Linked DNA regions of Novosphingobium sp. G106. The protein of the gene in region 2 interacts with the protein of the main gene of each other region in a pairwise test. Links are inferred from orthologs where the notes say so. Each region holds a gene or a part of one and is shown on either strand. Other genes may lie near its edges. The genes, in order: rimP and rpsL.

Region 1 (6,543 bases), 2.8 Mb from region 2 along the record:
TCGTGGCGAGCTCGCTGAGTTCGATGTAAGCGACTTCCTCGAGCTCGCTGAAGCCTTCGGCCACAAGCAGCTGCGACAGCGTCTCGTCGACGTCGAGCTCTTCCTCGAACATCTTCGAACGCTCGGCGAATTCACGCTGGCGCTTCTCGGACGATTCGGCCTCGGTCATGATGTCGATGGCGGAGGCGGTCAGCTGCGAGGCGAGGCGCACGTTCTGGCCGCGACGGCCGATGGCCAGCGACAGCTGGTCGTCGGGAACGACGACTTCGATGCGGCTCTCTTCCTCGTCGATGACGACGCGGCTGACGGTCGCGGGCTGGAGCGCGTTGACCACGAAAGTCGCGGTGTCCTCGCTCCACGGGATGATGTCGATCTTCTCGCCCTGCAGCTCCTGCACGACGGCCTGGACGCGGCTGCCCTTCATGCCGACGCAGGCGCCGACCGGATCGATCGACGGATCGCGGCTGATCACGCCGATCTTGGCGCGGCTGCCCGGGTCGCGGGCGGCAGCCTTGATCTCGATGATATTGTCGTAGATCTCGGGCACTTCCTGCGCGAAGAGCTTCTTCATGAACTCGGGATGCGCGCGGCTGAGGAAGATCTGCGGGCCGCGGTTCTGGCGCTCGACCTTGAGGATCAGCGCGCGGACGCGCTCGCCGACGCGGGCGGCTTCGCGCGGGATCTGCTGATCGCGGCGGATGACGCCCTCGGCGCGGCCGAGGTTGACGATGACGTGGCCGAATTCGACCGACTTGATCACGCCGGTGATGATCTCACCCGCGCGGTCCTTGAATTCCTCGTACTGGCGCTCGCGCTCGGCATCGCGGACCTTCTGGAAGATCACCTGCTTGGCCGACTGCGCGTCGATGCGGCCCAGGTCGACCGCGGGCAGCGGATCGACGATGAAGTCACCGAGCTGGGCGCCCGGCTGCAGCTTCTCGGCGGCCTTCAGATCGACCTGCTTGAAGTAGTCCTCGACCTCTTCCACCACTTCGACGACGCGCCACAGGCGCAGGTCGCCGGTGCGCTGGTCGAGCTTGGCGCGGATGTCGTTCTCCGCGCCGTAGCGGTTGCGCGCCGACTTCTGGATCGCCTCTTCCATCGCCTCGATGACGATCGACTTGTCGATCATCTTCTCGGTCGCGACCGAAGTCGCGATCGCGAGCAGTTCGGCGCGGTTTGCGGACATCGCACTGGCCATTATGAGTCTTCCTGTTCCTCGAAAATCTCTTCAGCGCCCTCAAAGTCCTCGGCGACGTCTTGTTCGTCGGCACCGGAACTGTCCAGCGGGCGCGTGGCGGCAATCAGCTTGTCGGTCAAGACCAGCTTGGCAGAATGAATATCGGCGAGCGAAAACGAGACAGGGCCCGATTTCTTGTCGTCGAGCGTGACGGTCTCGCCTTCGAGGCCGATCAGATTGCCCTGGATCGACTTGCGATTACCCTCGACCGGATTGATCAGCTGGACACGGGCCTCATGCCCGGCCCAATCGGAAAAGTCCTTCGGGCGGGTCAGCGGCCGATCGATGCCGGGCGAACTGACTTCGAGCCGGTAGGCATCTTCGATCAGCGTTTCGCCCGCGGCTTCCAGCTCGTCGATGCGGTCGGAAATGCGGCGCGAGAGCGCAGCGCAGTCTTCCAGCACCAACTGGCCGGTGTCGGGCCGCTCGGCCATGATCTGAAGCGTGTGCTCCTCGTCACCGACCTCGCTCTTGCCGAACAGAATCACGCGCACGAGATCGAAGCCCAAGGCCTTTGCCTCGGGCTCGACGATCTCTGTAATGCGCGCAATATTCGTCATGCCAACTCCACAAACCGACATTCGAGCCCAAAAGCACGAAGTGAACAAAGCCGGTGGGCGCCGGTGCCTTTCGGCGCCGGCCCAGACTTTGCTTCACAATGTCGGGATGAGGCGCAGATAGGTCTAATCGCGCCCGAATGCAAGCCCAATCGGCTATTCGATGGTGATTGATTCCGGGCTATCGACCGGCATTCCGGCGGACCGAGCAGCGGCCTCGTGACCATAGCCGGCGGCGCGGGCCTCGGCATATTTGCGACGGGCCTCGGCCGAACCGCGGCTATCCGCGCGATCGCGCCCGATCTCGCGCATGGCTTCGATTCCTTCGTGCGCTGCGGAGACGCCCTTGGCGAGTTGTCCTGCCTGCTGGAACACACCCGCCTTGGGATCGACGTTCATCGTGCCGAGCGCATAGGCCGCGGCCGCCTCGGGATTGTGCTCGAGATAGGTGCCGCCGACACCGATCGCCAGGATCGCGATGAGCCAGACGGCGCCGATGACCTTGAATATGGTTCGCACAGGATTCATTGCGGATCGCCCCGACAACCGCTGCCTGACGGCCCTTTGCCAGCCTGTCGTTGAAGAATCGCTAAAGCGGGAGGACTTGTGCACCGCTGCGCTTCGATTAGATGACCCGCCATGCGCAGCCTCGAAGACATCCGCGAAGAGTACGAGTTCCTCGACGGCGACGAGCGCTATCGCCTGCTGATCGAACTGGGCCGCGAGCTCGATGCTATGCCCGATGCGCTCAAGACCGACGCCACCAAGGTCCGCGGCTGCTCGGCCAGCGTCTGGGTCTATCCGACAAAGGCCGATGACGGGGGCTTGCACTTCCTGGCAGACAGCAACGCCGCGATTACCAAGGGCATTGTCGCGCTGGTGCTCTCGGCCGTACAGGACAAGCCCGCCGCCGAAGTCGCCGAGACCGACATCGCCGCCGAGCTCGCCCCGTTCGACCTCAAGAACCAGCTCTCGTCGAACCGCACCCAGGGCATTCCCAACATGATCGCGCTGATCCGCGAGACCGCCGCGCGCTACGCGGCAGGCTGAGCCGAGATGGCCAGGCATCTCTACCTGGCCGCCGGACTGATCTGCGTCGCGCTCGGCGCGATCGGCGCTTTCCTGCCCGTGCTGCCGACCGTGCCGTTCCTGCTGCTCGCGGTGTTCTGTTTCGCGCGCAGCCGCCCCGAATGGGCCGAACGGCTCTATGCCCACCCGCGCTACGGCCCGGCGCTGCGGCAATGGCGCGACCGGCGGGCGATCTCGCGCAAGGCCAAGCTGTCCGCGCTCGCGGTCATGGCGCTCAGCGCTGCTGTATCCTGGGCGACGATCGGCTGGCCCTGGGCGGCGGCGGTCACAGGCGTGCTGCTCTGCACCGGAACCTGGATAGCGACGCGTTCGGAGTGATAATCCACTTGGCGGAGTGATGGCCCCATTTGGGGATTGACCGGGCTCCGGCGGCAGTCCGTAATCCTGTCCAATCGTACGAAAAAAGTATCGGGAGATTCGGATGGAAAAGCTGCGCGTCGTGCAATGGAACACCGGCAAGGTCGGCAAGCTCGCGACGCGGGCGATCCTCGACAATCCGACCCTCGAACTGGTCGGCGTCTATGCCCATTCGCCCGAGAAGCACGGAATGGATGCTGGCGCGCTCTCCGGCCGTCCCGATACCGGCATCAAGGCAACCGGTGACATCGACGCGATCGTCGCGCTGAAGCCCGACGTTGTCCTCTACACCCCGTTCACCGGCGACGTCGATGAACTGGTCAAGCTGCTCGAAAACGGCATCAACGTGCTCAGCACCAACCTGCTGTTCCATGTCGGCGGCGTGCGCGGCGAAGTGAAGGACCGGCTGCAGGCGGCGGGCGAGCGCGGCAACGCATCGCTCTACATCACCGGCATCAACCCGGGCTGGATCAACTCGATCGCCACCTCGATCACCGCGATCTGCAACAAGGTCGATTGCGTCTCGATCTACGAATCGGCCGATTGCTCGGGCTACGAATCGCCCGAGACCTGGAATTTCTTCCGCTTCGGCCAGCACGGAGTCACCGACGAAGTGGTCGAGGCCGCGAAGACCTGGCTGGTCATGTTCCAGGACGCCGCCGAGCGCGTCGCCGAAGGCATCGGCCTGAAGGTCGAGGAGTTCGAATTCTACTGCGACTATGCCACCGCCGCCGAGCGCGTCGATCTCGGCTGGTTCCTCATGGAAAAAGGCACCAACGCCGCGGTCCGCGCCGGCTGGAACGGCAAGATCAAGGGCGAGACGCGGGTGCGCGCGCAGGTCACCTGGTACCTGACCAAGAAGATCGCCGAGGACTGGGACATCGACGACAAGGAATACCACCTCGTCGTCGACGGCCAGCCGAGCGTCGACCTGCATATGCATTTCACCAACCCGCCGGACTCGCCGGTCGACGGCCCCTGGGACACCACCGGCACGACCTCCTACGCGACGGTCAACGCCATCCGCCAGATCAAGGAAGCCAAACCCGGCGTGCTGACGCTGCACGACATCGGGCTGCCCTACGCGCCCGCCGGCGACTGGGAAGGAACGCGCGCATGAAGTACTATTCGGTCGAAGAAGCCCGCCAGATGCCGGGGCTGCGCCTGGTCCTTACCGCGCATATGCCCGGCCCCTGGGGCGAGGCCGCCAAGGCCGTGCTCGGCGCGCGCAATGTCGCTTACATCCCGGTCGAGCAGTTGGCGATGGAACCAAACGAAGACCTGTTCCAGTGGACCGGGATAAGAAATGCGCCGATTGCCGTGCTCGACGACGAGCCGCCGGTGCACACCTGGCTCGACATCCTGCTGCTTGCGGAGCGCATCGGCACCGGCCCCTCGCTGATGCCCGAGGACGAGCTCGACCGCGCGCTGATGATGGGCATCTCGACCGAACTCTGCGGTTCGGACGGCTTCGGCTGGTCGCGCCGGCTCGAGCTGATGGGACGTCCCTCGACCAAGAACCCGACTGACGGTGCCACCTACGACATGGCGCGCATGATCCGCATGTACGGCGTCTCGCAGGAAGCGATCGACCGCGCGCCGGGGCGCATGGCCCAGATCATGCGCGGACTCGCCAAGCAGCTTCACAAGCAGGAGGCCGCCGGCAGCGAGTACCTGGTGACCGACCGGCTGACCTATTGCGATCTCCACTGGGCCAGCCTCTCGCTGTTCGTCTCGCCGCTGCCGCCCGAGCAATGCGCGATGCCCGATTTCATGCGCGACAACTACAGCCACCTGACGCCCGAACTGGCCGACGCGCTCGACCCGATCCTGCTGCGCCACCGCGATCGCGTCTACGAGCGCCACATCGCCCTGCCCCTCGATTTCTAAGGCCCCGCAATCCTCATGATCGATCTCTATTACGCGCCCACGCCCAACACGTGGAAAGCGAGCATAATGCTCGAGGAGTGCGGGCTGCCGTACAAGGCGGTCCCGCTCGACATCATGTCGGGCGAGCAGAAGCAGCCCGAATTCCTCGCGATCAATCCCAACGGCCGCATTCCCGCGCTCGTCGATCACGACACGCCCGACGGTCCGCAACCCGTGTTCGAATCGGGCGCGATCCTGGTCTATTTGGCCGAGAAGACCGGGAAGTTCCTCGCCCCGTCGGGCCGAGCGCGGACCGAGGCTTTCTCGTGGCTGATGTGGCAGATGGGCGGGCTTGGCCCCATGGCCGGCCAGGCGCACCACTTCCGCCGCTATGCGCCCGAGGGCAACGAATACTCCGCGGAGCGCTTCACCGCCGAGGCCGCCCGCCTCTACAGTGTGATGGACAGCCACCTGGCCGACCGCGAGTGGCTGGCCGGCGGCGCTTACTCGATCGCCGACATCGCGAGCTGGGGCTGGGTCTGGTTCCACCCGATGCACGGCCAGAACCTCGACGACTTCCCTGCGGTGAAGCGCTGGTTCTACGAGATCTCAGACCGGCCCGCGGTCCAGCGCGCGCGGCTGGTGGGCATGGAGGACCAATCCGAGGAAACCCGCGCCCGGTTCACGGGGCCTTATTACAATATGAACCCTTGACGGGCATGACGCCCCGACAAGCAACCACGCGATGAAGGGCGAATAGGCGGCCGTCGGACGCCCGTGATACGCAATCGGACATGAAATCACTCATTTATATCAGCCGGCGGACCAGCTCGGCCGCCGAACTCGGCGCGGAGGTGGACGACATCGTCACGGTCGCCCGGTCACGGAACAAGCAACTCGACGTGACCGGCGCGCTCATCGCCACACCGTCCCATTTCGCCCAGGTGCTCGAAGGGACCGAGGCGGCGCTGCAGGAGCTGATGTCCAGCATCCTGCGCGACAAGCGTCATTTCATCACCGATATCCTCGATCTCGAGCCCACGCCGGATCGTCAATTCGCCGGCTGGTGGCTCGCCTATCACGGCGATTCCAGCCTCGTCTCGGCCATGCTTACCGAGGCCATCGCCGTGCCGGACTTCGAGCTGCAAGGCCATGTCGAACAGATCCTGGCCCTGATGCACATGTTCGCCGGATCCTAGTCCTCCAGCGCCTGGCGCAGCACCGCGATCCCCGCCTGCCGTTGATCCCTGAGTTCGCGCTTGAGTGCGGCAGGATCGCGCGCGATTACGAAGCCGAAGCTGACGCCGCCTTCCTTGCTGGTGGTCGCGTGGTGCAGCTTGTGGGCCTGGACCAGGCGGCGGGCATAGCCCCGGCGCGGCACCCAGCGGAAATAGCGCTGGTGGACCAGCCCGTCGTGGATCAGCGTATAGA
Region 2 (8,165 bases):
GTGACGTCCGTGGTGCGGAAGTAGAACTGCGGACGATAGTTCGCGAAGAAAGGCGTGTGACGGCCGCCTTCGTCCTTCGACAGGACATAGACCTCGGCCGAGAACTCGGTGTGCGGCTTGACCGAACCGGGCTTGCAGAGGACCTGGCCACGCTCGACGTCTTCACGGGCAACGCCGCGAACCAGCGCGCCGATGTTGTCGCCGGCTTCGCCCTGGTCGAGCAGCTTGCGGAACATTTCGACGCCGGTGACGACGGTCTTGCGGGTGTCCTTGAGGCCGACGATCTCGACTTCCTCGCCAACCTTGACGATGCCGGTCTCGACGCGGCCGGTCACGACCGTACCACGACCCGAGATCGAGAACACGTCTTCCACCGGCATCAGGAACGGCTTGTCGGTCGGGCGCGGCGGCTGCGGGATGAACTCGTCGACGGCCTTCATCAGCGCGTAGATCGATTCCTTGCCGATGTTGTCGTCGCGGCCTTCGAGAGCGGCCAGAGCCGAACCCGGGATGATGGGGATCGCGTCGCCGTCGAAGCCGTACGAGCTCAGCAGCTCGCGGATTTCGAGCTCGACGAGCTCGAGGATTTCGGCGTCGTCGACCTGGTCGACCTTGTTCATGTAGACGACGAGCTGCGGCACGCCGACCTGGCGGGCGAGCAGGATGTGCTCGCGGGTCTGCGGCATCGGGCCGTCAGCGGCGTTCACGACCAGGATCGCGCCGTCCATCTGGGCGGCACCGGTGATCATGTTCTTCACGTAGTCGGCGTGGCCCGGGCAGTCGACGTGCGCGTAGTGGCGGTTGGCGGTCTCGTACTCGACGTGGGCGGTCGAGATCGTGATGCCGCGCTCGCGCTCTTCGGGAGCCTTGTCGATGTTGGCGTAATCGGTGAACGTCGCGCCGCCGGTCTCGGCCAGCACCTTGGTGATCGCGGCCGTCAGCGTGGTCTTGCCGTGGTCGACGTGACCGATGGTGCCGATGTTGCAGTGCGGCTTGGTCCGCTCAAATTTTGCCTTCGCCATTGTTCAAACCTTCTGTTTCGCTTGAATGAGAATCTGCGGGAAGGTGCGGCGCCCGCTGAATCAGGCGCCGCCCCTAGTATCATCTTGCCGCTTAGGCAAGCTTCTCCTTGACCTCGGCCGCGACGTTCGCCGGGACTTCGTCATAGTGGGAGAAGAACATCGAGTAATTCGCTCGGCCCTGGGTGAACGAGCGGAGCTGGTTCACGTAGCCGAACATATTCGCCAGCGGCACCATGGCCTCGACCGCCTGGGCATTGCCCCGCGTGTCAGTGCCCTGGATCTGGCCACGGCGGCTGTTGATGTCGCCGATGACGTCGCCGAGATATTCCTCCGGCGTCACCACTTCCACCTTCATGATCGGTTCGAGCAGCTTGATGCCGGCCTTCTGCGCCACTTCGCGCATCGCTGCACGACCGGCGATTTCGAATGCCAGCGCCGAAGAGTCGACGTCGTGGTAGGCACCGTCATAAAGCACGATATCGAAGTCGATGATCGGGAAGCCGACCAGCGAGCCCGAGGCCGCCGTCTCGCGGAAGCCCTTTTCGATCGCGGGGATATATTCCTTCGGAATGTTACCGCCCTTGATCTCGTCCTTGAAGGTGATGCCCGAACCGCGCTCGCCCGGCGTGACCTTGACCTTCACGCGGCCGAACTGACCGGTACCGCCCGACTGCTTCTTGTGGGTGTAATCGACGTCGACCGGCTTCGCGAGGTATTCGCGGTAGGCCACCTGCGGCGCACCGACGTTGGCCTCGACCTTGAACTCGCGGCGCATACGATCGACGATGATGTCGAGGTGAAGCTCGCCCATCCCCTTGATGATCGTCTGGCCCGATTCGTGATCGGTCGACACGCGGAACGAGGGATCTTCCGCCGAGAGACGATTGAGCGCGACGCCCATCTTCTCCTGGTCGGCCTTGGTCTTCGGCTCCACCGACAGTTCGATGACCGGCTCGGGAAATTCCATGCGCTCGAGCACGATCGGCGACCGTTCGGCGCAGAGCGTGTCGCCCGTGGTGGTTTCCTTCATGCCGGCCAGCGCGACGATGTCGCCCGCGAAGGCCTCGTCGATGTCCTTGCGGTCGTTGGCGTGCATTTCGAGAATGCGGCCGACCTTCTCCTTCTTGTCCTTCACCGAGTTCAGGTAGGTGCCCTTGGAGAGCGTGCCCGAATAGATGCGGATGAAGGTGAGCGAGCCCACGAAGGGATCGTTCATGACCTTGAACGCGAGCGCGCTGAACGGCGCGTCGTCGGTGGCGGGACGGCTGTCCGGCTCGTCGCTGTCCATCTTGACGCCCTGGACGTCTTCGATGTCGAGCGGCGAAGGCAGGTAGTCGACGACGGCGTCGAGCAGGGGCTGGACGCCCTTGTTCTTGAACGCCGAGCCGCAGACGACCGGCACGAAGGCGTGGCCCAGCGTACCCTTGCGGATCAGCGCCTTGAGCGTCGCGACGTCGGGCTCGTTGCCTTCGAGATAGGCTTCCATCGCGTCGTCGTCCTGCTCGACGGCAAGCTCGATCAGCTTCTCGCGATATTCGGCGGCCTCGTCGACCATGTCGGCGGGGATCTCTTCATAGAAGAACTCGGCGCCCAGCGCTTCGTCCTTCCAGATGATCGCACGGTTGTGCACGAGATCGACCAGGCCCTTGAGGTCGGCTTCGATGCCGATCGGGAGATAAAGCACCGCCGGCTTCGAACCGAGGCGGTCGATGATCGACTGGACGCAGTACTTGAAGTTCGCGCCGGTGCGGTCGAGCTTGTTGATGAAGCACATACGCGGCACGCCGTACTTGTCGGCCTGGCGCCACACGGTCTCGGACTGCGGTTCGACGCCGGCAACGCCGTCGAAGCAGGCAACCGCGCCGTCGAGCACGCGCAGCGAACGCTCGACTTCAATCGTGAAGTCGACGTGCCCGGGGGTGTCGATGATGTTGATGCGATATTCGTCGCCCTGGCCGCTGTCGGCCTTCCAGAAGCAGGTCGTCGCGGCCGACGTGATCGTGATGCCGCGCTCCTGCTCCTGCTCCATCCAGTCCATGGTCGCGGCGCCGTCGTGGACTTCGCCGATCTTGTAGGACTTGCCGGTGTAGTAAAGGATACGCTCGGTCGTCGTCGTCTTGCCGGCGTCGATGTGCGCCATGATACCGATATTGCGGTACTTCTCGAGCGGATGGCCGCGTGCCATGGTGGTTTCCTTGATGTGATGAGGGGAGCCGGCTTGAGGCTCCCGCTCATATAGTGTGCTTTATGACAACCGAAAGACGTCCGGCCCTAAGCGGCGCGAACCTACCGGCGTCCCATTACCAGCGATAATGGCTGAACGCACGGTTGGCGTCGGCCATGCGGTGGGTGTCTTCGCGCTTCTTGACCGCGTTGCCGCGGTTGTTGGCGGCGTCGAGCAGCTCGGCCGAGAGGCGCGCCGACATCGTCGTTTCCGAACGGTTGCGGGCGGCCGTGATCAGCCAGCGGATGGCGAGAGCCTGGGCGCGCTCGGGGCGAACCTCGACCGGCACCTGGTAGGTGGCACCACCGACGCGGCGCGAACGCACTTCGATCTGCGGCTTCACGTTCTCGAGCGCATTGTGGAACAGCCCGAGCGGATCGGCCTTGGCGCGCGTTTCCATGGTTTCCATGGCGCCATAGACGATGCTTTCGGCGACGGACTTCTTACCGTCGAGCATCAGGTTGTTCATGAACTTCGACAGAACCTCATCCCCGAACTTGGGATCAGGCAGGATTTCCCGCTTCTCGGGACGACGACGACGTGACATCGGATGAATTCCTTATTCTCAGGCCGCTGCGACAAAGGCGCGGCCGGGAAAAACCAGCCTGAGGCTTACTTCGGACGCTTGGCGCCGTACTTCGAACGGCTCTGCTTGCGGTCCTTGACACCCTGGGTGTCGAGCACGCCGCGCAGCACGTGGTAACGCACGCCGGGAAGGTCGCGAACACGGCCGCCGCGGATCAGCACGACCGAGTGCTCCTGCAGGTTGTGGCCTTCGCCCGGGATGTACGAGATGACCTCGCGGCTGTTGGTCAGGCGGATCTTGGCCACCTTGCGAAGCGCCGAGTTCGGCTTCTTCGGCGTCGTCGTGTAGACGCGCGTGCAGACGCCGCGCTTCTGGGGGTTCTGCTCCATCGCAGGAACCTTCGACTTGGCCTTCTGCGGTACGCGACCCTTGCGGATCAGCTGGTTGATAGTCGGCATGAAGTACTCTTCACCTGTGTTTGGGGACAGCGGAATTGCCGCCCCGGTATGGCATTCGAGAACCGATGGAGATGTACGGGATCACGCATGTGCGCCGCGCCCCGGGCAAGCCGGGCAGCAGGCAGTTCGCACAGCGTGAGCCGAAAACACTCCACCCGGTCGAAGAATGCCGGGTTACTTTGACGATGGGCGCGAGGAACTGGCCCTCACCCGCACCGCCAATGTTCAGCTCTATATCCGGCAAGCGAGATAAATCCCGTCCGGAAGCCGGCGCCCTTAGTGCGGTTTGTAAAAGCGGTCAAGCGCGCGATGGCGCGCCGCGCGATCAAAGCGCCGGATCAGAGCGCGCGCGAACCCGCTTCGCCGACCGACTCGATGTCGCGACCGACACCCTTGACCGTATTGCATGCCGCAAGCGAGGCCAGCAGACCGCCGAGCACGGCCGCACAGAGCAGTTTGCGATATGGCGTCATTCTTCTCATTCCCCGCGCAACAATCCTGCCCATCCCTAGCATCGCGGAGGCGCATATCAAGCGTCACGCAATGCGGCGACCGGGCGCTCGGCGGCGACGAGAAGGTTTGGCCCGGCCCTCAGGACGTGATAGGGTAATCCCCTACATGGCGGAAGAGGAGAGCCAGCCATGATGGATCCGACACTGCGCCTGATACTTGCCCGCAAGGAAGTACTGCTCGCCTTGGGTTCGGAAAGCGCCGAGGACGAACGGCTGCATCGCGCATTGGCGGACCAACTCACCGCCGAAGCCGTGCGTGACATCGATCGCGAACCCGGACGGAAGTATGACTGGTCGCGGCTCGCCTTGCCGGCCTAGGTCATAACGCTGAGAACTAGGCCTTCTGACTGGAGCGCGGCTCAGGCAGGATGCCTGCCTGCAGCGCGGCGAAATCGGCGCAGTCGGCCGCTGCATCGATCCGAGCCTGGAGCGCGCGGTAGTGCGTCAGCACGGTCTCGCCGAAAGCGCTGACTCGCGCGCCGCCGCCATGCGCGCTGCCGGGCGAGGTTTCGACCAGCGGGCGCTGCCAGCAGCGGTTCATCGCATCGACCAGTAGCCAGGCGCGGCGGTAGGACATGCCCATGGCCCGGCCCGCGGCCGAAATCGATCCGTGCGCACGGATCGCCTCGAGCAGATCGGCCTTGCCCGGTCCCATCGCGATCTCCTCGCCAGAATAGAGCTGCACCTTTAGCTTGAGGATCGCTTCGTCCGCCATTCCGGCATCCTAGCGCCAGTCCGCCATCGCGGCGAGCCCCCAACTTTGCGGCGACAAACGATCGCCTTCAGCCCATCCGGCCTGAAAAATTTGCTTAAAATGCCGTTATCTACGTTCGGATCAGGGGGCATCCCAAGCGCGAAAGATTGTGCAATGCAGCATTTTGACTACCGCAAGGCGACGGCTTCTGTACACTGCGGCGACTTTCCGGTCGAACTCACGCGGGGCAAGCGCATGGCGGGGCAGTACGATTTCATCGTCATCGGCAGCGGTCCCTCGGGCCGCCGCGCCGCGATCCAGGCAGCGAAGCTCGGCAAGTCGGTACTCGTCGTCGAAGGCCGCAAGCGGGTCGGCGGCGTTTCGGTGCATACGGGCACGATCCCTTCGAAAACCCTGCGCGAGACCGCGCTCAACCTCTCGGGCTGGCGCGAGCGCGGCTTCTATGGCCGGTCGTACCGGGTCAAGAAGGAGATTGGCAGCGAGGATCTGGGCATCCGCCTGCACAAGACGCTCGAGCATGAGGTCGACGTGCTCGAACACCAGTTCCTGCGCAACGGCGTCCACACGATGGAGGGCTTCGCCCGCTTCGAGGACGCGCACCGCCTGATCGTCACCTCGCCCGACGGCAGCCAGTTGGCGGTCGAAGGCGAGCGCATCCTGATTGCCGTGGGCACGGTTCCTTTCCGCCCCGAGGGCATCGACTTCGACGACGATTGCATCCTCGACAGCGACGAGGTGGTCGAGATCCCGCGCCTGCCGCGCAGTCTCACCGTCGTCGGCGCGGGCGTGATCGGCATTGAATATGCGACGATTTTCAGCGCGCTCGACGTGGCGGTGACGATCATCGAACCGCGGAGCACTTTCCTCGATTTCATCGACCGCGAGATCATCGACGAATTCGTCCACCAGCTACGTGACCGCGGCGTCTCGTTCCGGCTCGGCTCGCCGGTCAAATCGGTCGTTCGCGAGGGCAACCGCGTCGTCTGCACGACCGAGGACGGCCGCATCGTGCGCAACGAGATGTTGCTCTATTGCGCCGGCCGCATGGGCGCGACCGACCAACTCGGACTCGACGCCTGCGGCCTTACGACCGATGGGCGCGGGCGGCTGAAAGTGAACGCCGACACGTTCCAGACCGAAGTTCCGCACATCTATGCGGCGGGCGACGTGATCGGTTTTCCCAGCCTTGCTTCAACCTCGATGGAACAGGGCCGTATTGCTGCCTGCCATGCCTTCGAGCTGCCGCTGCCGCCGGCTCCGGCCTATTTCCCCTACGGTGTCTATGCCGTGCCGGAAATCTCGACCGTGGGCATGAGCGAGCAGGAAGTGCGCGACAAGGGCATCGCCTACGAATGCGGCATCGCCCGCATGCGCGAGACCTCACGCGGGCATATCATGGGCCTCGATCAGGGCATGATGAAGATGATCTTCAGCCACAAGACGCGTCGGCTGCTGGGCGTCCACATCCTCGGCGAAGGCGCTACCGAGCTGATCCACATCGGCCAGGCGGTGCTCAACCTTAAGGGCACGGTCGACTACTTCATCGAGAACACCTTCAATTACCCGACGCTGGCGGAGGCCTACAAGATCGCCGCACTCGACGCCTGGAACCGCATGCCGCGCGATTGAGGGCGGCCCACGTCATAGGGGAGGCCGGGGCGCTTGGCTGACAGCGCCCGCGCCGGGGCGCAGGCGCTTGCGCTCGCTATTGGCGTAGGAAAGTACCTTCACAATGGAGCAACTAAGATCTGCGACGAGTTCCGCGAGGCTTGCCGCTGTCTATCAAGCTCTCTAGCGTGAAGGCTATGAATGAAATGCGTTTTTACCGCGTCGTAGCACCTTTGCTGGCTGTTTCGGCGCTGACTGGGTGTGGGGATGGCGGAAGCTCTACGCCGTCGCCGACCCCTACGGCGACGCCGAGCCCGTCTCCGACCCCCACACCCACACCCACACCCACACCCACACCGCTTACGACGCTGCCGACGCCGGCCGCTGCCGTGGGCGATTCCGGTGCCGGCGTGCCTCAAGGCCAGCCCGTTCCTGGAACATTCTTTCGCACCGTCTGCCGCCCCGACGCGGTCTACAGCGATACGTTTTCGGTTCCGCTCGCGCGGATCAGCGCAGACGGCGGAGCGCTCTCGCCGCCCTCGCTGACCGATCGGCTCCACTATTCTCAGGCGACCAAGCGCTACACCTTCATCGAGTTCAACAGTTCGCTGGATTCGAGCATCAGCTTCGGCCCGGACAACATCGTCACCACTGCGACCACACCCGAGGAGACCCTGTTCCGCCGCGACCAGTGCCTCACCACTTCGGGGTCCGACGTCTACATGCTGCGCCTGTTCAATCCGGGTTCCGCCAACCCGACGCTCAATCTGAACTATGCCAGCTTCGGCCTGTTCACGATCCAGAACGCGTCTCTGGGCGGCCCGCTTATCACCTATCTGCCTTTCGGCTATGCCCTGCCGACGGGTGCCGCGGGCCTCAACCGCGCGGGCGTCGCGACCTATACCGGCGTGGTGAAAGGCATCGCCCGAGACAACAGCGCGCAATATGACGTGATCGGAACGCTTACCACCACGGTCGACTTCACCAGCAAGGCGTTCTCGACGAAACTCGACCTCACACTCAAGAATCCGCAGACGAATGCGACCGTGAATATCATCACGATCAATTTCAACCAGTCGGGAACGCCGACGTTGTCCACG

The links.
Region 1: the proteins of rpsL (region 2) and rimP interact in binary tests that used the Escherichia coli proteins (3 or more experiments, as listed by UniProt). The link is inferred for Novosphingobium sp. G106 from one-to-one orthologs.

Annotation. Positions count from the first base shown.
Region 1 is NZ_JAHOOZ010000001.1:3,288,718-3,295,260, forward strand. What follows is about bases 1-2,909. They hold rimP (ribosome maturation protein RimP), read right to left. Parts: upstream 1,801-2,909; coding sequence 1,201-1,800; downstream 1-1,200. Other genes in these bases: nusA (transcription termination factor NusA), read right to left, coding at 1-1,201; KRR38_RS15595 (hypothetical protein), read right to left, coding at 1,954-2,325; KRR38_RS15600 (SufE family protein), read left to right, coding at 2,437-2,847; KRR38_RS15605 (YbaN family protein), read left to right, coding at 2,854-2,909. Also shown: more of KRR38_RS15605, read left to right, coding at 2,910-3,204; KRR38_RS15610 (hypothetical protein), read left to right, coding at 3,308-4,363; KRR38_RS15615 (hypothetical protein), read left to right, coding at 4,360-5,133; KRR38_RS15620 (glutathione S-transferase family protein), read left to right, coding at 5,149-5,826; KRR38_RS15625 (BLUF domain-containing protein), read left to right, coding at 5,907-6,311; KRR38_RS15630 (sterol desaturase family protein), read right to left, coding at 6,308-6,543.
Region 2 is NZ_JAHOOZ010000001.1:6,039,305-6,047,469, reverse strand. Bases 2,545-5,501 are described here. They hold rpsL (30S ribosomal protein S12), read right to left. Parts: upstream 4,231-5,501; coding sequence 3,859-4,230; downstream 2,545-3,858. Other genes in these bases: KRR38_RS29440 (winged helix-turn-helix domain-containing protein), read right to left, coding at 5,077-5,457; KRR38_RS29445 (hypothetical protein), read left to right, coding at 4,872-5,060; KRR38_RS29450 (entericidin A/B family lipoprotein), read right to left, coding at 4,569-4,712; rpsG (30S ribosomal protein S7), read right to left, coding at 3,323-3,793; fusA (elongation factor G), read right to left, coding at 2,545-3,207. In the rest of the region: tuf (elongation factor Tu), read right to left, coding at 1-1,022; more of fusA, read right to left, coding at 1,114-2,544; sthA (Si-specific NAD(P)(+) transhydrogenase), read left to right, coding at 5,611-7,086; KRR38_RS29430 (hypothetical protein), read left to right, coding at 7,272-8,165. UniProt on the Escherichia coli protein: With S4 and S5 plays an important role in translational accuracy. Interacts with and stabilizes bases of the 16S rRNA that are involved in tRNA selection in the A site and with the mRNA backbone.